DNA from 2 places in the Cellulomonas sp. P22 genome. Region 2 is predicted to be linked to the other one. Evidence: predicted binding sites of a transcription regulator. Region 2 holds the regulator's gene; the other holds the start of a gene.
The links. Region 2 encodes HrcA, which represses chaperone genes, less so after heat shock. Its sites were predicted from a motif close to TTNGCACTCGNNNNNNNCGAGTGCNAA; they were not measured.
Positions count from the first base shown of each region.

Region 1: groES (co-chaperone GroES) is a predicted target of HrcA. The motif match lies at 3,505-3,531, and genes of this name have one in related genera.

Region 1 covers NZ_JBISBW010000011.1:26,437-36,876, reverse strand. The annotation lists gene tsaD (tRNA (adenosine(37)-N6)-threonylcarbamoyltransferase complex transferase subunit TsaD) at 1-700, shown strand, start outside; gene ACGIF2_RS12725 (hypothetical protein) at 713-958, opposite strand; gene ACGIF2_RS12720 (glutamate--cysteine ligase) at 1,073-2,221, opposite strand; gene ACGIF2_RS12715 (SAM-dependent methyltransferase) at 2,218-3,417, opposite strand; gene groES (co-chaperone GroES) at 3,675-3,971, shown strand; gene ACGIF2_RS12705 (WhiB family transcriptional regulator) at 4,065-4,355, opposite strand; gene ACGIF2_RS12700 (MerR family transcriptional regulator) at 4,584-5,555, shown strand; gene ACGIF2_RS12695 (LuxR C-terminal-related transcriptional regulator) at 5,687-6,343, shown strand; gene guaB (IMP dehydrogenase) at 6,413-7,942, shown strand; gene ACGIF2_RS12685 (helix-turn-helix domain-containing protein) at 8,021-9,583, opposite strand; gene ACGIF2_RS12680 (exonuclease domain-containing protein) at 9,654-10,412, opposite strand.
Region 2 covers NZ_JBISBW010000003.1:92,326-102,765, forward strand. The annotation lists gene ppdK (pyruvate, phosphate dikinase) at 1-565, shown strand, start outside; gene ACGIF2_RS03460 (16S rRNA (uracil(1498)-N(3))-methyltransferase) at 576-1,355, opposite strand; gene dnaJ (molecular chaperone DnaJ) at 1,358-2,482, opposite strand; gene hrcA (heat-inducible transcriptional repressor HrcA) at 2,522-3,541, opposite strand; gene ACGIF2_RS03475 (MFS transporter) at 3,594-5,057, opposite strand; gene ACGIF2_RS03480 (DUF3097 domain-containing protein) at 5,141-6,001, shown strand; gene ACGIF2_RS03485 (hypothetical protein) at 6,033-7,229, opposite strand; gene ACGIF2_RS03490 (DUF4870 domain-containing protein) at 7,446-7,838, shown strand; gene ACGIF2_RS03495 (DUF4870 domain-containing protein) at 7,835-8,218, shown strand; gene hemW (radical SAM family heme chaperone HemW) at 8,291-9,529, opposite strand; gene lepA (translation elongation factor 4) at 9,536-10,440, opposite strand, start outside.

The DNA.
Region 1 (10,440 bases), on a different contig from region 2:
CGGCCACGCCGCCGTCGACGAGCTCGTCGACGGGCCGTTCCCCGAGCGGGTCATGGCGCTGGTCGTCTCGGGCGGGCACTCGAGCCTGCTGCTCGTCGACGACATCGTCACCGGCGTGAACGAGCTCGGCTCGACGCTCGACGACGCCGCGGGGGAGGCCTTCGACAAGGTCGGACGCCTGCTCGGCCTGCCCTACCCGGGTGGCCCCCACATCGACCGGCTGGCGCGCGAGGGCGACCCCGAGGCGATCCGCTTCCCGCGCGGGCTCACCGCCGCGAAGGACCAGGCCCAGCACGCGTACGACTTCTCGTTCTCCGGGCTCAAGACGGCCGTCGCCCGCTGGGTCGAGGCGCGCGAGGACGCGGGCCAGGAGATCCCGCTGCACGACGTCGCGGCCTCGTTCGCTGCGGCCGTCGCGGACGTCCTCACGGCCAAGACCATCGCCGCATGCCGGCGCCACGACGTCTCGACGCTCGTGATCGGCGGCGGCTTCTCGGCCAACTCGCAGCTGCGGGACCTCGCGGCGGTGCGCTGCGCCGAGGCCGGCATCGACCTGCGCATCCCGCCGATCCGGTTCTGCACCGACAACGGCGCGATGATCGCCGCGCTCGGCTCGGCCGCCGTGCGCCGCGGGCTCGCGCCCTCGGACCTGGATCTGCCGGTCGACTCCTCGATGCCGCTCACGCACGTGCTGGTCTGAGCGCAACAGCCCTCAGGCGAGCAGCCGCACCGTGAACCGCACCACGGTCAGCGCCGCACCGATCAGCAAGCCCGTGACGGAGGGGGGCAGCGCGTCCTCGACGGCCTCGGGCAGCTCGTACCCGTCGCCCCCGGCCAGGCGCACAACTGCCGCCGCTGCGACGGCGACCCACGCGGCGCCGACCAGCGTCCACGTCGCGGCCTGCGCGGCCCGACCGGTGCCGGAGCGGCGGTCGGGGCGGGGACCGGGTCGGGGCATGCAGGGCTCCAGGGGCTCGCGGCGGACGACCGGGCGGGGGCCGCGGCGCTCGAACCCTAGCGCGGGCCGGGTCTCCCGGGCAGGCGTATCCGGCACCGGACCTGCGGCGCTGCGCTACAGCGGCCGACCCGCGTGCATCTCGGCGACCAGGCTCGCGACGACCGCGTCGAGCTCCCCGCCGTGCCGGCGGGCCACGGCGCGCTGGCGCTGGTAGGACGCGCCACGGCGCAGGATGACGTGCACCAGGTCGAGCTCGGCCGCGCAGCCCAGCCGCTCGGCCACGGGGGCGAGGTCGACCAGCAGGCGCCGCACCGCGTCGGTCACGAGCTCCTCCTCGCCCGCGGCGTCCACGATGACGATCGCGTCCATGCCGTAGCGGGCCGATCGCCACTTGTTCTCCTGCGCGAACCACGGCGGCATCGTCGGCAGGTCCTCGCCGCGGTCGAGCATCGACGAGAAGTGCTCCACGAGGCAGTGCGTGAGGGCCGTCAGGGCCATGACCTCGAGGATGTTCGACGGGCTGTCGCAGATGCGGGCCTCGATCGTGCCGAACCGCGGCGAGGGGCGCACGTCCCAGCGGACCTCGTCGAACTGGTCGATGACTCCGGTGTGGAGCATGTCGCCCACGTAGCCCTCGAGCTCGTCCCAGCGCTCGAACGCGAACGGCAGCCCGGCCGTCGGGAGCTGCTGGAACATCAGCGCCCGGTTCGACGCGTAGCCGGTGTCACGTCCGCCCCAGAACGGCGACGCGGCCGAGAGGGACTGCAGGTGCGCGAAGCACGTGAGCAGGGCGCGCGAGATCGGCAGCACCTTGTCGCGGTCCTCGACGCCCACGTGCACGTGCAGTCCGTAGATGACCATCTGCCGGCCCCACCACTGCGTGCGGTCGATCAGCGTCGCGTAGCGCTGCTTGTCGGTGACCTTCTGCTGCGCCCAGCGCGCGAACGGGTGCGTGCCGCCACCCATGAGCTCGACCCGCAGCGGGTCGGTCACGGCGCGGACCTCCTCGATGGCCCGCTCGAGGTCGTCGCGGGCCTGCGCGGCCGTGCGGCACACGCCCGAGACGACCTCGACGGTGTTGAGCAGCAGCTCCTGGCGGATCGCGGGATGGTCGCCGCCGTGGTCGGGGCGCACGGCGTCGAGCACGGTCTGGGCGACCTGCCGCAGGTCGCCCGAGTCGGAGTCGACGAGCGCGAGCTCCCACTCGACCCCGAGCGTCGAGCGCTCGGAGCGGGCGAACGGCAGCGCGACCCGCGGGCTCACGCCGGCCCCGACAGGGGTTCCACGACGATCACCTGCTGGCGTCCGTCGACCCGGGTCAGCACGATGGTCGACTCGGCCGAGCCGCGCAGCGAGAGCTGCCCGCGCAGCTGCTCGGGCACCACGGCGGTGCCGCGCTTCTTGATCGTCAGCCGCCCGACGTCGCGTTCGCGCAGGTAGGTGCGCAGCCGCTTGAGGCCGAACGGCAGCGTGTCGAGCACGCGGTACGCGGTCGCGGTGGGCACGGGGTGCAGCATGTCGGACGTGACGTAGGCGATGGTGCGGTCGACCAGGCGTCCGTTCACCGCGGTGGCGACGTCGGCCACCAGGCCCGCGCGGATCACGGCGCCGTCGGGCTCGTAGAGGTAGCCGCCGACCGGGCCGACGTCGGGGGCGGGTGGGCCGCCGGGTCCCGAGCGCAGGACGTGCGCGCCGTCGGGCCGCAGGACGAGGGCGCTGCGACCCGGGCCGTCGGGGGCGAGCGGGCCGAACCACAGCCCGGCCTCGACCACGTCGCCGTCGACCGAGACCCACTGGGCCTCGGCGTCGTCGGGCAGCGCGGAGTGCGGGATGCCGGGTCCGAGCTTGAGCCCGAGCGCCGGCACGCGCGACCGCAGCGCGAGGACCGCGTCGAGCGGCGGGGCGTAGGCCGCGGGGTCGAAGACCCGGCTGCCCGACGTGGTGCGTCGGGCCGGGTCGGCGTACACGCCGTCGACCCCCTCGGCCTCGAGGTCGAGCGCGAGACCGTCGCCGTGCCGCACCTCGGCCTCGGGGAAGTGGCGCAGGTTGACGGTCGCGACCGACGCGGCGACCTCGTCCAGGTCGGTCGCGAGCACGGTGAGGCCGACGCCCGCGAAGGCCATCGAGTCGGCGCCGACGCCGCACGTGAGGTCGGCGACCTTCGTCACCCCGGCGGCGGTGTAGCGGCGCGCGTGGTGCGCGGCGACGACGAGCCGGGTGGCCTGCTCGAGCCCGGCCGGGGTGAAGAGCATCCCGTCGGCGAACTCGCCGAACTTCGCGTGCGCCTTGGCCCGCAGCCGGGACTGGGTCAGCGCCGCCGCGACGAGCTCGGGGTCGAGGCCCTCGCGGCGCAGCCGCTCGGACAGCGCCATCGTGCGCTGCTCGTCGTACGGGGGGAGTGCGCTCAGCAGCGCCCAGCCGGTCGGGCTGAGGAGCTTCGCGAGACCGGCTGCGTCCATGCGGGCGATCCTCGCACGCGGAAGGCCCCGGCTCGCGTGCAGGCGGCAACGGATGCCGCTGCGGGGCGGCGCGCGCACCCGGCAGTTCTGGCACTCGCCTTGACCGAGTGCTAACGGGTTCCTAGAGTGACTGGTGGCACAGTCCTCAGGGCTGGGTCCTCCGCACTGGCTGACTCCCCGACACCCGCGACGGCGGTGGGTCTGCGCAGCGGGATTCGGACATCACTGAGAACCCACAAGTGAAGGGGAGGTCCGCAGTGTCGGTCTCCATCAAGCCGCTCGAGGACCGGATCGTCGTCAAGACGCTCGAGGCGGAGCAGACGACCGCTTCCGGTCTGGTCATCCCGGACAGCGCCAAGGAAAAGCCCCAGGAGGGCGAGGTCCTCGCTGTCGGCCCCGGCCGCATCGACGACAACGGCAACCGTGTGCCGCTCGACGTGGCCGTCGGTGACAAGGTCATCTACAGCAAGTACGGCGGCACCGAGGTCAAGTACTCGGGCGAGGAGTACCTCATCCTCTCCGCCCGCGACATCCTCGCGATCGTCGAGAAGTGACCTCTGCTCGGCACCGCTGAGCTGAGACGACGAAGCCCCTCCCGGCTGTGCCGGGAGGGGCTTCGTCGTGTCTGAGGGGAGGTGCGGCAGTGCTCAGATGGCCTTGCGTGAGGGGCGGGCGAGGATCGCGGCGCGCTCGTCCTCGGAGAGGCCGCCCCACACGCCGTAGGGCTCGCGCACGGCGAGCGACTGCTCGCGGCACTCCTGGATGACGGGACAGGTCGCGCAGACCGCCTTGGCGGCCTCGGCGCGGCGGCGGCGCGCAGATCCACGCTCACCCTCGGGGTGGAAGAACAGGTTCTCGTCGGCGTCGCGGCAGGCGCCCTCGAACTGCCACTCCCAGAGGTCCATGACGGGCCCGGGCAGACGTGAGATCTCGGCCATGCGGTCCTCCTCGACTCAGACGCCGGGCCGGCGGCGGCGGTGCGCCAGGCCCCAGCGATCGGGATGTCTTGCGGTGCAACTGCGTACGGGGCGAGACGCTACCAACCGCGCCACAAGTTGTTCAAGTCCCTGTTCAGAATCGCTTCAGTGTGACGAACGTCCAGGTCGTACCGAATCTGAACTGGACACGCGTTGGCAACCGCGCCGCAAGTTGTGCACAATCGGGTCATGGTGACCGACGGTGACGCTCCGGCACCCGTGCCGGGGCCGACGTCCGCCGTCGACGGTCCGGCCCTCTCCGTGGCTGCCGTCGCCCGTCGCCTCGGGGTCGCCCCCGCGACGCTGCGGACGTGGGACCGTCGCTACGGGCTCGGCCCGTCCGAGCACTCCGCGGGGTCGCACCGCCGCTACACCTCCGACGACGTCGCGCGGCTTCTCGTGATGCGGGGCCTCACGCTCGACGGCGTCGCCCCCTCGGAGGCCGCGCGCGTGGCCCGCGAGACCGACATGCGCGCCGCCGCCCTGGGGGCCGCCGACCCGGAGGTCGTGCCGCTCCCGAACCCCCTCGCGTCGGCCGACCCCGCCGTGCACGCGACCCCCACCGTCGTGATCGACGCGGCGCTGCGCGGGGACGAGGTCGCCTGCCGGCGGCTGCTCGCCCCGCCGCCCGCCGACGCGCTCGTGTCCTGGTGGAGCGACCTCGTCGAGCCCGTGCGCCTCGGCCTCGCGGCCCGCACGGTCCTGGCCCGACCGGGGGAGGACGCCGACGCGCTCGTGGTCGGTGCCGTGCTCGCCGGGCTGCGCGCCCGCACCGCGCCGCAGGCCCGGGCGCACGTCGCCGGGCGGCGCGTGGTGCTGCTGCTCCCGGCCCCCGGCGAGCAGTGCCCGCTCGTGCTCCACGTGCTCGCGGCGGTGCTCGCCGAGCGTGGCGCCGACCCGCGCATCGTGGTGGGCCCCGTCGAACGGCACCGCCTCGTCGAGATCACCGCGATGACCCGTCCGGCGGCCGTCGTGCTCGTCACCGAGCTCGCCGCCCCCGACCTCACCGCCGTCGAGGCGATCGTGCAGACCCATCCCGACGTCCCGCAGTTCGCGATGCTGGGGGACGCCGCGGCGCAGGGGCTGCCGCTCGGCCGTTCTGTGCACCGGGCGCGCACGCTCACGGGCCTGCTCGCCGAGGTGCTGGCCGTCACCGTCTGAGCCCGCCGGAGATGGCGCAGAGTCAGACGCTCCGGGCCTTTCACCCGCACTGTGGACTAACGTTGCGCGACGCCGCGTCGATACAGAGTGGTAACAAGCGCGCGACACCCGTGTGCGGCAAGGAGGGCTCGATGGCTGGGGTCGTGGTGTGTCACGGCTCGACCGTGGTGCGGGAGCGCCTGGTGCTGACGGCCCTCGGTGTCCCCTCGCTCACCCCGGTGCGTTCCGCCTCGACCGCCGAGGAGCTCACGGCCCTCGCGCGCCGCATCCCCCCGACGATCGTCCTGCTCGACGCCCACCTGCCCGGCCCCGGCCCGGTCGAGGCGATCCGCCGGCTGCGCAGCCTGGCCCCCACCGCCACGATCGTGATGCTCGCGGTGCCCGGCGACGAGGTCGCGCTCGACCGCGCCATCTCGATCGGTGCGCGCGGCTACCTCGCGCCCGACGTGGGGAGGGCCGAGCTGTCCGCCGTCGCCGCGCACGTTCTCGCGAGCCCCGCGGTCCCCGCGACGGCGGGGCCCACGGCCATCCGCGCCGAGTCGACGCTCATGGACGCCATGGTCGAGACGCCGACCCAGCGCGGGGTCGAGGAGGTCTCGCTGACCAAGCGCGAGATCGAGGTCCTGGTCGGCATGAGCAACGGTCGCTCGAACTCGCAGATCGGTGCCGAGCTGTTCCTCTCGGAGGACACGGTCAAGACCCACGCGCGCCGGCTGTTCCGCAAGCTCGGCGCCGCGGACCGCGCGCAGGCGGTCGCCATCGGGCTGCGGCGCGGTCTGATCCGCTGATCTGCGGCCCCTCTCCGGGGGCCTGCGGGGTCATTCACGACGCCTGTCCCGTGGACGTATCATCGACGGATGACCGACCTCGGAACCCCCGGATCACGTGAGACCTCCGACCCGTTCGGCCGCATCGGTCTGACCTACGACGACGTGCTGCTGCTCCCGGGAGAGACCGACGTCATCCCGAGCGAGGTGGACACGACCTCCCGGCTCACCCGCGAGATCTCGGTGGCCCTGCCGCTCGTCTCGGCGGCCATGGACACCGTGACCGAGGCCCGCATGGCCATCGCGATGGCCCGTCAGGGTGGCATCGGGATCCTGCACCGCAACCTGTCGATCGAGGCCCAGGCGCACCAGGTCGACCTCGTCAAGCGGTCCGAGTCTGGCATGATCACCGACCCGGTGACGGTCGGACCCGAGGCGACGCTCTCCGAGCTCGACGAGCTGTGCGGCAAGTACCGCGTCTCGGGCCTTCCGGTGGTCGACGAGAAGCAGCGGCTGCTCGGCATCATCACCAACCGCGACCTGCGCTTCGTGGCCCCCGACGAGTACCCGACCCGGCTCGTGCGCGACGTCATGACGTCGATGCCGCTGGTCACGGCCCCGGTGGGCATCGCGCGCGAGGACGCCGCCGGGCTCCTGGCCAAGCACAAGGTCGAGAAGCTGCCGCTCGTGGACGCCGCGGGCGTGCTGGCCGGGCTCATCACCGTCAAGGACTTCGTCAAGACCGAGCAGTACCCGCAGGCGACCAAGGACGGCGAGGGTCGCCTCGTCGTGGGCGCGGCCGTCGGGTTCTTCGGCGACGCGTGGGAGCGGGTCATCGCGCTGGTCGAGGCCGGCGTCGACGTGCTCGTGGTCGACACCGCCAACGGGCACGCGCGCCTCATGCTCGACATGGTGCGCCGGCTCAAGAAGGACCCCGCCACGCGCGACGTCCAGATCATCGGTGGCAACATCGCCACGCGCGAGGGTGCGCAGGCGCTCGTCGACGCCGGCGTGGACGCCATCAAGGTCGGCGTCGGGCCGGGCTCGATCTGCACCACGCGCGTCGTGGCCGGTGTGGGCGTGCCGCAGGTCACCGCGATCTACGAGGCGTCGCTCGCCGCCAAGCCGGCCGGGGTGCCGGTCATCGGCGACGGTGGCCTGCAGTACTCGGGGGACATCGCCAAGGCCCTCGTCGCGGGGGCCGACACCGTGATGCTCGGCGGGCTCCTCGCGGGCTGCGACGAGTCGCCCGGCGACCTGGTCTTCGTCAACGGCAAGCAGTACAAGCGCTACCGCGGCATGGCCTCGCTCGGTGCGATGCAGACGCGTGGCGACCGCCGCTCGTACTCGAAGGACCGCTACTTCCAGGGCGACCTGTCCGACGACGAGATCATCACCGAGGGCATCGAGGGCCAGGTGCCCTACCGCGGCCCGCTCGCTGCTGTCGCCCACCAGCTCGTCGGCGGTCTGCACCAGTCGATGTTCTACGTGGGTGCCCGCACGGTCCCCGAGCTGCAGCAGCGCGGGAAGTTCGTGCGGATCACCCCCGCGGGGCTCAAGGAGTCGCACCCGCACGACGTGCAGATGATCTCCGAGGCACCCAACTACTCGAGCCGCTGACCCGCGGTACGACGGAGCCCACGGCGCTGGTCGCCGTGGGCTCCGTCGTACGTGCTGGAGGGCGGACGCCCCGCGGGGTCAGTCGCGGAACGTCTCGATCTGCGCGCCGAGGCTCACGAGCCGCTCCTGGAGCTGCTCGTAGCCGCGCGCGATGATGTCGACGTCGCGCAGCACCGAGGTGCCCTTCGCGGCGAGCATCGCGAGCAGGATCACGACCGCGGGGCGCAGCGCGGGCGGGCAGCTGACCTCGGCCCCCGACCAGCGCGTGGGGCCCTGCACGTCGAGCCGGTGCGGGTCGAGCAGGCGGACGTCGGCGCCCAGGCGCGTGAGGTCGGTCAGGTGGATCGCGCGACCGTCGTACACCCAGTCGTGGATGAGGGTGTGGCCCTGCGCGCACGCGGCGATGACCGCGAAGAACGGCAGGTTGTCGATGTTGAGCCCCGGGAACGGCATCGGGTGGATCTTGTCGGCCGGTGCCCGCAGCTCGCTCGGGTGCACGGTGACGTCGGCCAGGCGGGTGCGGCCGTTGTCGGCGAGGTACTCGTCCGAGACGGTGAACCGCAGGTTCATCTCGGCGAGCGTCGCGAGCTCGATCTCCATGAACTCGATCGGCACCCGCCCGACGGTGATCTCGGAGCCGGTGACGATGCCCGCGGTCAGCAGGCTCATGGCCTCGACCGGGTCCTCGGAGACCGTGTACTCGACGTCGGTGTCGATGTCGGGCACGCCGTGCACGCGCAGCGTCGTGGTGCCGATGCCGTCGATCGTCACGCCGAGCCGCTCGAGGTAGAAGCACAGGTCCTGGACCATGTAGTTCGAGCTCGCGTTGCGGATGGTCGTGACGCCCTGGCGCCGGGCCGCGGCCATGATCGTGTTCTCGGTCACGGTGTCGCCGCGCTCGGTGAGCACGACGCTCAGGTCGCGGGCCTGTGCGGCGCCGACCGTCGCCTGGTAGAAGCCGCCCGTGGTCGTCACGTCCAGCTCGAACGGCCGCAGCGCGATGAGGTGCGGCTCGGCGGTCCGGGTGCCGAGGTCGCAGCCCCCCGCGTAGGGGAGCGCGAACTCGCGCTCGAGCCCGAGCAGCGGGCCGAGGAACATGATGATCGACCGGGTGCGGCGGGCCGCGTCGACGTCGATCGACGCGAGGTCGAGGCGATCGGGCACCTGGATCTCGAGGTCGTGCCCGTCGGGCGACCAGGTGGCGCGCACCCCGATGCTGCGGAGCACCTCGACGATGCGGTCGACCTCGACGATGCGGGCCACGTGCCGCAGCCGCGTGGTCCCGCGGTTGAGCAGCGAGGCGCACAGCAGCGCGACGGCACCGTTCTTGCTCGAGTTCACGTCGATGCGGCCCGAGAGCTGGTGACCGCCGTGCACGCGCAGGTGCGAGTGCCGCGGGCCGATGGTCACGAGCTCGGAGTCGAGGGCCGCGCTGATGCGCGTGAGCATGTCGAGGCTGATGTTCTGGGCGCCCTGCTCGATGCGGTGCACAGCGCTCTGGCTCGTGCCGAGCCGTTCGGCGAGCTGTGCCTGGGTGAGCCCCTGGTGCTGGCGGGCGCTGCGGACAAGGCCGCCGACCCGTGTGAGGTGCTCGGTGGTCTCGGTCGTGCTGGTCGTCGTCACCCGATGACGATAACTCATGGCTGAGATGATGTCTCCGCGACGGCGGGCCGTGCCGCCGCGTGTACGTCCGCCCGCCCCCTGGCGCAACTCATGGCTGAGATGCCACGAGCTCCGCAGGTCGGGGGGTCGCAGGGGCCGCGGTGGTGGGGCGTGGGCCCAGCCACTCGAGGGCGGCGCCGGGTCCGGTGAGGCCACGGGTCTCGCGCCACGCGTTGAAGCCCTCGGCCCACGCGCGGTGGGCCGTCTCCTGGTACGCGTGCAGCGTGGCCAGGTCGAGCGCCCCCAGGTGCGGGAACCGGCCGACGATCTTGGCGAGCACGTCGAGCGTCGCGACGACGTCCACGTCCGCGGTGTGCAGCGTCCCGGGGTCGACCACCTCGTAGTACCCGCACAGGTCCACGAGCTTGCGCTTGCCCCTGCGGTAGCGGTCCTCGTGCCGGTCGAGCACGAGCGGGTCGATCACGGGCTGCGCGGCGCGCCCGAGCCGTTCGCCCACGGTGGCGAGCCCGTGCCGACGCAGCTCGGCGTCGAGGATGCCCAGGTCGTACCCGGCGTTGTAGGCGACCACCGGCGTGCCCGCGGCGAACGCGTCGGTCAGGACGGTCGCGATCTCCTCGAGGGCGACGGACGGCGCCATGCCCTCGGCGCGGGCCTGCGCGGTCGTGATGCCGTGGATCGCGCTCGCCGCCTCGGGTATCTCGACGCCCGGGTCGATGATCCAGGTGCGCACGTGCGTGCCCGACGCGTCGCGCCGGACGAGCGCGGCGGTGACGATGCGGTCGTGCTCGACGTCGATGCCGGTGGTCTCGGTGTCGAAACCGAGCAGCGGTCCCAGGGTCCAGGTCATGTGTCCTCCTCGTGCCGCCGTCAGCATG
Region 2 (10,440 bases):
CGCCGAGGGCGGTGACCCGCACGCCGAGATCATGGTCCCGCTGGTGGGATCGGTGCAGGAGCTGCGGCTCGTGCGCGAGGAGGCCCTGCGGATCATGTCCGAGGTCGGCGCCGAGCACGGCATCGAGATCGACCTGCCCGTGGGCGTCATGATCGAGCTGCCGCGGGCCGCGCTGACCGCCGACCGGATCGCCGCGCAGGCCCAGTTCTTCTCGTTCGGCACCAACGACCTGACGCAGACGACGTGGGGCTTCTCGCGCGACGACGTCGAGGGTGCGTTCTTCGCGCAGTACACAGCGAACGGCGTGCTCACGGTGTCCCCGTTCGAGACGATCGACGCGAAGGGCGTGGGGCGGCTCGTGCAGATCGCGGTCGAGGAGGGGCGCGCCACGCGTCCCGACCTGGTGATCGGCGTGTGCGGCGAGCACGGCGGCGACCCCGAGTCCATCCGCTTCTTCGACGCGGTCGGGCTCGACTACGTGTCGTGCTCGCCGTTCCGGGTGCCGGTGGCCCGGCTCGAGGCGGGACGCGCCGCGGTCACGGGGGTCGACGCCGACACCCGCTGACCGGACGGGCTCAGCCCCAGCGGCCCAGCCGCTGCTCGAGCAGGGCGAGCGCCACGGGGCCCGCGGTCGAGGTGCGCAGCACGTGCGGGCCCAGCCGCACCGCGACCGCACCTGCGTCCCGCAGGGTGTCGAGCTCACGCGCCGAGATGCCACCCTCAGGGCCGACGACCACGAGCACCTCGGGGGCCGGGTCGCCGGGGGCCGCGGGCACGGGCAGCGCCGCCTCGGCGATCGGCACGGTCGCCTCCTCGTGCAGCACGAGGGCGGCACCGCCGCGCCCGACGACCTCCCGAACGGCGTCGGCCAGCGCGCGCCCGTCGACCGCGAACCCGACCTCGGGCACCCGCGCCCGGCGCGCCTGCTTGGCCGCGGCCCGCACCGTCCCGAGCCACCGCGCGCGGCTCTTGGCGGCACGGTCCCCGCGCCACACCACGATCGAGCGCTCGGCCTGCCAGGGCAGCACGGCGTCGACGCCCACCTCGGTCGCGGCCTCGATCGCGAGCTCGTCCCGGTCCCCCTTCGCGAGGGCCTGCACCAGCACCAGGCGCACGGCGGGCTCGGGCTCGCGCACCACGTCGAGCACGTCGAGCCGCACCCCGTCGCCGCCGACAGCCGCCACCGTGCACACGAGGCGCACCCCGGCGCAGTCGACCACGTCGACGCGCTCACCCGGGGCACGCCGCTGCACGACCCCCGCGTGCCGGCCCTCGGCCCCCTCGAGCACGTACGTGCCGCCCGCGGCGGCCGTGTCGAACGAGCCCGGCTCGGCCAGGAAGACGGGAGCGCTCACCCTCAGCGCCCGGCGAGCTTCTCGCGGAGCTTGGCGAACACGCCCGAGTGCGACGACGCGAGCCGCGTGTCGGGACGCTCCTCGCCGCGCAGCACCGCGAGCTGGCGCAGCAGCTCCATCTGCTCCTCGTCGAGGTCGGCGGGCACCTGGACGTCGACGTGCACGTGCAGGTCGCCACGTCCACCCACGTGCAGCCGCCCCACGCCGAGCCCCTTGAGCGTGACGATCTGCGCGGGCTGGGTACCCGGTCGCAGGTCGACCTCGCGCGGGCCGTCGAGCGTGTCGAGCGTCAGCACGGTGCCGAGCGCCGCAGCCGTCATCGGCACCTCGAGCGTGCAGTGCAGGTCGTCGCCGCGACGCACGAACGTGTCGTTCTTGCGCTCACGGATCTCGAGGTACACGTCGCCCGCCGGGCCGCCGGCCGGGCCGACCTCGCCCTGGCCGGTGAGCTTGATCCGGGTCCCCGTGTCGACACCCGCCGGCACGTCCACCTCGAGCGTGCGACGCGAGCGGACGCGCCCCTCGCCCGAGCACTCGGGGCACGGCTCGGGGATCACGGTGCCGAAGCCGTGGCACGCGGCGCACGGCTGCGACGTCATGACCTGGCCCAGGAACGAGCGAGCGACGCGCTGGACGCTGCCGCGACCGCCGCACACGTCGCAGGTGCGCGGTGTGGTGCCCGGACGGCAGCACGACCCCGAGCACGTCGGGCACAGCACAGCGGTGTCGACGTGCACCTCGCGGTGCACCCCGAACGTGGCCTCGGCGAGGTCGATGTCGAGCCGCACGAGCGCGTCCTGGCCTCGCCGGGCGCGCGGGATGGGCCCACGCTGGGCGCTCTGACCGGTCGCGGCACCGAAGAACGTCTCGAAGATGTCCTGGAAGCCGAAGCCACCGCCCATGCCGCCCGACGGCGACGACGGGTCGGCGCCCAGGTCGTACATGCGGCGCTTCTCGGGGTTCGAGAGCACCTCGTAGGCGCGCGAGACGTCCTTGAAACGGTCCTCGCCGGCGTCCGGACCTGCGACGTCGGGGTGGTGCTCGCGTGCGAGGCGTCGGTAGGCCTTCTTGATCTGCTCGGGCGTCGCGTCGCGCGGCACCCCGAGGATCTCGTAGTAGTCGCTCACTGATCGCTTTCTCTGTGGGAGGCGGGGGGCCGGGACCGGTCAGCCGGCAAGGATGCGCGACAGGTAGCGCGCGACCGCACGCACCGACGCCATGGTCCCGGGGTAGTCCATGCGCAGCGGCCCGATCGAGCCGATGCGTGCCACGGCGGTCCCGTCCGCGCCGTAGCCGGTGGTCACGAAGCTCGTCTCGACGAGCCCCTCGTGCTGCGTCTCGCGCCCGATGCGCATCGACACCGCCGCGGCGTCCTCGGACATCTCGGCGAGGAGGCGCAGCAGCACCACCTGCTCCTCGAGGGCCTCGAGGACCGGGCTGATCGAGTGCGAGAAGTCCATGCCGCCGCGGACCAGGTTGGCCGTGCCCGCGAGCACGATGCGCTCCTCGCTGTCCTCGGCGAGGGTCTCCTCGACGATCCCGACCACAGACTTGACGAGCGCCTCGTCCTCGGGCGCGAACGCGTCGGGCAGGGCCGACAGCACCTCGTCGAGGTCGGCGAGCCGGTGACCGGCCGCCGCGACGTTGAGCCGCACGCGCAGCCGGGCGACGACCCCCTCGTCGGGCGGGCCCGCGAGCTCGAGGGTGCGCTGCTCGACGCGCCCGTTGTCGGTGATGATCACCACGAGCAGGTGCCGCTCGCCCACGGGCACGAGCTCGAGGTGGCGCAGGGCCGAGCGGCGCAGCGACGGGTACTGCACCACGGCGACCTGCTGGGTCAGCTGGGCGAGCAGGCGCACCGCGCGGTCCACCACGTCGTCGAGGTCCACGGCCTCGTCGAGGAAGGACTGGATCGCCCGCCTCTCGGGACCCGAGAGCGGCTTGACGCCCGCGAGCCGGTCGACGAAGAGCCGGTAGCCCTTGTCGGTAGGGACACGCCCCGCGGACGTGTGCGGCTGCGCGATGTACCCGCTCTCCTCGAGCGCCGCCATGTCGTTGCGGATCGTCGCGGGCGAGACGCCGAGGGCGTGCCGCTCCGCGAGCGCACGTGAGCCGACGGGCTCGCGGGTGGCGACGTAGTCCTCCACGATCGCGCGCAGCACATCGAGCTTGCGGTCGTCGCTCATCTCACCTCCAGCCCCTCCGGTAGATGGCACTCCTGAGTCGCGAGTGCCAATTCTACGCGGTCGCCGAGCCGGCTCGCCCCGCCTTCGGCGACGCCTGCGCGCTCCGGGTCCGCAGGTCGACGAGAGCGACCACGAGCGCCGCCAGGACGAGGGCCGAGGTCACCCGCAGGGCCCGGTCGACGGCGAGCGCGCCCGAGCCACCGGCGGCGAGCGTCGCGTAGAACACCGCCACGTTGACCGCCACCCCCAGGGCGGACCCCACGCGCTGGCCGAGCTGCAGCATGCTGCCCGCGACCCCGGCCGACCCGACCGGGACGCGCTCGAGCGTGAGCGTCTGGTTCGGGGCGATGACCAGCCCGCTGCCGGCCCCGGTGACGAGCTGGGTCGCGGCCACGGCCCAGCCGACGCCCGGCGCGTCGAGCTGACGGACCACCACGTACGTCCCGGCGAGCCCGACGAGGACCAGGACCAGCCCCACCACCACCAGGCGGCGCCCGCGCGCGACGACGAGCCGGCCCGCGAGCTTCGAGGACACGGCCGACGCGACCGCGAACGGGGTGCTCACGAGCCCGGCCTGGAGCGCGGTGAAGTGCAGCACGGTCTGCAGGTAGAGCGTGATCACCAGGAACACCGACGTGAACCCCGCGAAGTACGCGAGCCCCAGCAGGGCCCCGTTGCGGAACGACGGCTGCCCGAGCACGTCAGGGTCCAGCACCGCGGCGCCCGTGCGGCGCTGGAACCTGCGTTCCCACAGCACCGTGGCCGTGCCCAGCACGGCCGCGACGAGCAGCCACCACCAGCGGGCCGGGTCGTCGCCCACGCCCGTGGTGGTCACGAGCGGCAGCATGAGCGCGACCGTGGTCAGGGCGATGAGCAGCAGCCCGACGTGGTCGAAGTGGGCGGTCCCCCGCGGGTGCGCCGCGCGCGGCAGCCACCGCCACGCGAACGGCAGCACGAGCGCGATCACGGGCACGTTGACGAAGAACACCCAGCGCCAGCCCGACTCGGTGCCCGCGGCCTGGATGATGGCGCCGCCCAGCAGCGGGCCGATCGCGAGCGAGACCCCCACCGTCGCCCCGAACGTGCCGAACGCACGGGCCCTCTCGGGTCCCCGGAACAGCTCCTGGATGAAGCCGGTGACCTGGGGGTTCAGCATCCCGGCACTCAGCCCCTGCAGGAGCCGCATCCCGGCGAGCACCCCGCCCGTGGGCGCGAGGCCCGAACCCAGGCTGGTGAGCGCGAACAGGACGAGCCCGACGAGCATGACGGTGCGCCGACCCCGGGCGTCGCCGTACCGTCCCGCGGGCACGAGCGCGAGGCCGAAGGCGAGCGTGTAGCCCGCGACGACCAGCTGCAGCTGGCTCGAGCTGGCGCCGAGCGCCTCGTCGATCGAGGGCAGCGCGACGTTGACGATCGACACGTCGAGCAGCGTGATGAAGCCGACGGCCAGGCAGACCCACAGCGCGCGCCAGCGGCGCGGGTCCGGCTCGTCCGGGGCGGCCGCTGACGACGTCACCCGTCCAGTCGTACCGTGCAGGCCCGAGGGTGGCGACCTGGGTCGGCACCCGGGCGTGGCCGGGACGGCCCTAGGCTCTGCGGGTGACCCACGACCGTTACGGCCAGGACGTCCTCGCGAGCACAGCGGGCTCGACGCACCACCGCGTCGCGCGCACCTCGCGCCCCCAACCCGCCGAGGCGGACCTCGTGGTCGAGGAGGTCACGACGGGCTGGGTCGGCGCCGTGGTGCGCGTCGAGAAGTCGGGCGGCCAGCACGTTGTCGTGCTCGAGGACCGGCGGGGCCGCACCCGCACCTTCCCGCTCGGCCCGGGGTTCTGGGTCGACGGCGAGCCCGTCGAGCTCACTCCCCCCGTCGCCGCTCCCGCCCCGGCTCGGCCCACGCGCACCGCGTCGGGCTCGGTCGCGGTGCACGGCTCCCGGGCGCGGGTCGCGCGCGGCAGCCGCATCTGGGTCGAGGGCAAGCACGACGCCGAGCTCGTCGAGAAGGTGTGGGGCGACGACCTGCGGCTCGAGGGCGTCGTCGTCGAGCTGCTCGACGGGGTCGACAACCTGACCGACGCGCTCGCCGACTTCGAGCCGTCCCCCGACCGGCGGGTCGGGGTGCTCGTCGACCACCTCGTGCCGGGCTCGAAGGAGCAGCGCATCGCCGACACCGCGCTGCGCACCGTGCCTCGCGGCACCGTGCTCGTGCTCGGCCATCCCTACGTGGACGTCTGGCAGGCCGTGCGCCCCGAACGGCTGGGGCTCGCCGCGTGGCCGACCATCGAACGGGGCACCGAGTGGAAGCTCGGCATCCTGCGCGAGCTGGGCTGGCCGGCCGACGAGCAGGCCGACGTCGCCCGTGCCTGGCAGCGCATCCTGCGCTCGGTCCGCTCGTACGCCGACCTCGAACCCTCGCTCCTGGGCCGCGTGGAAGAGCTCATCGACTTCGTCACCACCTGACCCGTCCCCCCACCCCCACGTTCGCGGGTTGTCAGGGGGCGACGGGTTCGCCGAGGAGGCGTCGGTACAGGTAGGTCTGGGCCAGGATCACCACGGGGATGGCCACGACCAGGCCGATGCCGCACAGGAGAGCGCCGATCAGCACCGCGACGATCGCCGCGATGCTGAACAGCAGCATCGTCGCGGCGTTCTTCGTCACGAGCTCGAAGCTCGAGCGCAGCGCGTCGATCGCGTTCTGCGCCTTGTCGATCACGAAGAACAGCGTGAACTGCACGAAGAACCCCACGACGAGCGCGCCGACCCCGCACACGAGCGAGCCGATCGAGGTCAGCACGCTGACCAGCAGCGCCGCGAGCAGCACAGCCCCGAGGTTCGGGAACTGGAACATGGTGCGCAGCTCGAGCCGCTGCCCGTAGCTGATCACGAGCGCGCCGCGCGTGATGGCTGCCTGGAGCACATACGTCACGAACAGCACCACCACCGAGAGGATCACGCTGGCCAGGAACGCCCCGAACGCCCCCGCGGCCGCGAGCCCCGTCCGGTGCCCGTACTGGTCCACCTGGTTGACCCCGAGGTTCGCAGCGCCCAGCGCCAGGTTCCACAGCAACGAGATGATCGCGGCGACCACCAGGTACGCCAGGACCGCCACGATGATCGGCCCGAGGTTCGCGACGAACTTGTTCCACCCCCAGCCGAACGAGTCGCCGACCGCGGCAGGCTGCGGCGGCGGGGGCGGTGGCGGCGGGGGCGGCGGCGGGGGCGGCGCGCCCCACCCCGCGGACGGTCCCGACTGCCCGGGCGGCGGGTACCCGCCCGGCGGCGCGTACCCGGGGGGCGGCGGGGGTGGTGGCGGACCGCCCGACCCGGGCCGGTCGGACGGCGACGCGCCGCCCGCGGACGAGGCGGCCCCCGACTCCGCGGATGCTCCCGATGCCGCAGCCGTCGGCGCGGTCCCGGCTGCCTGCGGGTGTCCGCTCTGCGGGGCGTATCCGCCCAGCGGCGGGTACCCGCCCGGGGGCGCGAACCCGGGCGGTGGTGGCGCCCCAGCCCCCGGTCGCTCCGGCGACGGGCTCGTCGGCCCGGTCGACCCAACGCCTGGGGGCTCGTCCGTGACGTCGGGCTCGGGCTCGTCCGGGACGTCCGGCGCGTCGGGCGACGGCACGTCCGGCACGTCGGACGAGGGCTCCTCCGGGACGTCGTCGGGGGGATGCGGCGTTCGCTCGCTCATCGTCGACCTCCGGTGTGGGTCGTCTCGCCCGGTCGGGGCAACGGGTCAGCCGGACGGCGAGCGCCCGTCCTGATCAACGTACGCCGACGCCTCGCGTCGTGCCCGGCCGGGACCGGGCAGCGCTCCCGCGCGGCCCGACGGATGGATAGAGTCCTCCCGCGCAGCCGGGCGCGCACCGCGCCGCCCGTTCCCCCGACGCACGCACCGAGGAGCCCCATGACGAGCGAGTACCCCACACCGCCGCCCGCCGCGCCGCGGGCCGTCACCGAGAGCGAGGCGCGCACCTGGGCGAGCCTGGCGCACCTCGGCGGCATCTTCGCCTACACAGCGCTGGGCTGGGTCCCTGCCCTGGTGATCTGGCTCGTGTACCGCGACCGCAGCGGGCACGTGGCCCAGGAGGCCAAGGTCGCGCTCAACTTCCAGCTCACGCTGCTCATCGGCGTGGTGGTCTGCCTGGTCGTCGAGCAGATCCCGTTCCTCGGTTGGGTGGGTCACATCGCGCAGGCCGCGATCGGGATCGTGAGCATCGTGCTCTCGATCCTCGCGTTCGTCGCCGTGCAGCGCGGCGACCGTTACCGCTACCCGTTCTCGCTCGAGCTCGTCCGATGACCGGCCCGGAGGGGTTCGCGCCCCAGCCGATGTACGCCGGCCCGCCGCCGCTGCGGCCCGACGAGGAGCGCACCTGGGCGATCGTCTCGCACCTGGGCGGCGTGCTCGTCAGCTTCGTCGTGCCGCTCGTGGTGTGGCTCGTCTTCAAGGGTCGTGGTCCGTACCTCGAGGACCAGGCCAAGGAGGCGCTCAACTTCCAGATCACCGTGATGATCGCCAACCTCGCAGGGGGTGTCCTGACGGCCGTGACGTTGGGCTTCGCGTTCCCGGTCCTCGGGGCCATCGGCATCGCCAACCTCGTGCTCGCGATCCTCGCGGCTGTCGCGTCCAGCCGGTACGAGTGGTACCGGTACCCGCTCTGCCTGCGACTGGTCCACTGAGAAGTCCCGCGCACCGAGCGACGCAGGCCCCGACCGTCCGGTCGGGGCCTGCGTGCGTCCGCGAACCGGGCGTCAGTCGGTGAGCGCCCGGACCACCGCGTCGGCCAGCAGCCGTCCGCGCCGCGTGAGCACAGCACGCCGCGTGCCGTCCACGCCGAGCGCGGCGCGCCCGTCGAGCAGGCCGTCAGCGACCAGGCCCGCGACCACCGGCCGGGTGGTCGGGCTCAGCTCGCCGACGGGCAGCCCCTCGGCGAGCCGCACGCCGAGCATGACGCGCTCGAGCTGCGCCGACTCGCCGACGACGACCTCGCGTCCGGCGGCCGGGCTGAGCCCCGCACCGAGCCGGTCGGCGTACGCCCGCGGGTGCTTGACGTTCCACCAGCGCACCCCGCCCACGTGGCTGTGCGCTCCGGGGCCCACGCCCCACCAGTCGTCGCCGCGCCAGTAGGCCAGGTTGTGCCGGCACCGGTCGGCGTCCGTGCGCGCCCAGTTGCTCACCTCGTACCAGTGCAGGCCCGCCGCGGTCAGGGCCTCGTCCGCGAGCTCGTACTTCGCGGCCTGGTCGTCCTCGGACGGCAGGCTGATGGTCCCGCGGCGCACCTGGGCGGCCATCTTCGTGCCCTGCTCGACGACCAGGGCGTACGCCGAGACGTGGTCGACCCCGGTCGCGAGCGCCACGTCGAGGCTCGTGCGCCAGTCGTCGAGCGACTCCCCCGGCGTGCCGTAGATGAGGTCGAGCGAGACCTGCAGCCCGGCGTCGCGGGCCCAGCGCACCACGTCGGGGATGCGCGCGGGGTCGTGCGTGCGCTCGAGGGTCGCGAGCACGTGCGGCACCGCGGACTGCATGCCGAACGAGACGCGGGTGAAGCCCGCCCGGGCGAGCTCGGCGAGCGAGGCGGGGGTCACCGAATCGGGGTTCGCCTCGGTCGTGACCTCGGCGCCGGGGGCCAGGCCCCACGTCGCGCGAACGCCCTCGAGCAGGCGGGCCAGGTCGCCCGGGGGCAGCACGGTCGGGGTGCCCCCGCCGACGAACACGGTCGACGCGGCCCGCTCGGGCAGGCCCGCCTCACGCAGCACGCGTCCGCCCAGGTCGATCTCGCGCAGCGCCGTGTCGGCGTAGGACGCCTGGCTCGCACCGCCGCCGAGCTCGACCGCGGTGTAGGTGTTGAAGTCGCAGTACCCGCAGCGCACCGTGCAGAACGGGACGTGCAGGTACACCCCGAACGCTCGCGCGCCGGCGCCCTCGGCCGCGGAGGCCGGCAGGGAGCCGTCGTCGGGGGCGACCTCGCCGTCAGGCAGAGCGGGAGGCACGCGACATCACTTCTTCGCCTTGTCCTTCGTCTCGGTCTGCTCCGAGGTCAGCGCCGCGATGAAGGCCTCCTGGGGCACGTCCACGCGGCCGATCGTCTTCATGCGCTTCTTGCCCTCCTTCTGCTTCTCGAGGAGCTTGCGCTTGCGCGAGATGTCGCCGCCGTAGCACTTGGCCAGGACGTCCTTGCGCATCGCGCGGATCGTCTCGCGGGCGATGACGCGGGCGCCCACGGCTGCCTGGATCGGCACCTCGAACTGCTGGCGCGGGATCAGGTCCTTGAGCTTGCCCGTCATCATCACGCCGTAGGCGTAGGCCTTGTCCTTGTGCACGATCGCGCTGAACGCGTCGACCTGCTCGCCCTGGAGCAGGATGTCGACCTTGACCAGCGCGGCCGCCTGCTCGCCGTTGACCTCGTAGTCGAGCGACGCGTAGCCGCGGGTCTTCGACTTGAGCTGGTCGAAGAAGTCGAAGACGATCTCGGCGAGCGGCAGCTGGTAGCGCATCTCGACCCGCTCGGCCGAGAGGTAGTCCATGCCCTGCAGGTCGCCGCGGCGCTGCTGGCACAGCTCCATGATCGCGCCGATGTACTCGGCCGGGGCCAGGATCGTGGCGCGCACCACGGGCTCGCGCACCTCGAGGATCTTGCCGCCCGGGAACTCGCTCGGGTTCGTGACGGTGATGACCGAGCGGTCCTCCATCGTCACGTCGTAGATGACGTTGGGCGCGGTCGAGATGAGGTCGAGGTCGAACTCGCGCTCGAGCCGCTCGCGCACGATCTCGAGGTGCAGCAGGCCCAGGTAGCCGACGCGGAAGCCGAAGCCGAGCGCGACCGACGTCTCGGGCTCGTAGACGAGCGCCGCGTCGTTGAGCTTCAGCTTGTCGAGCGCGTCGCGCAGCACCGGGTAGTCCG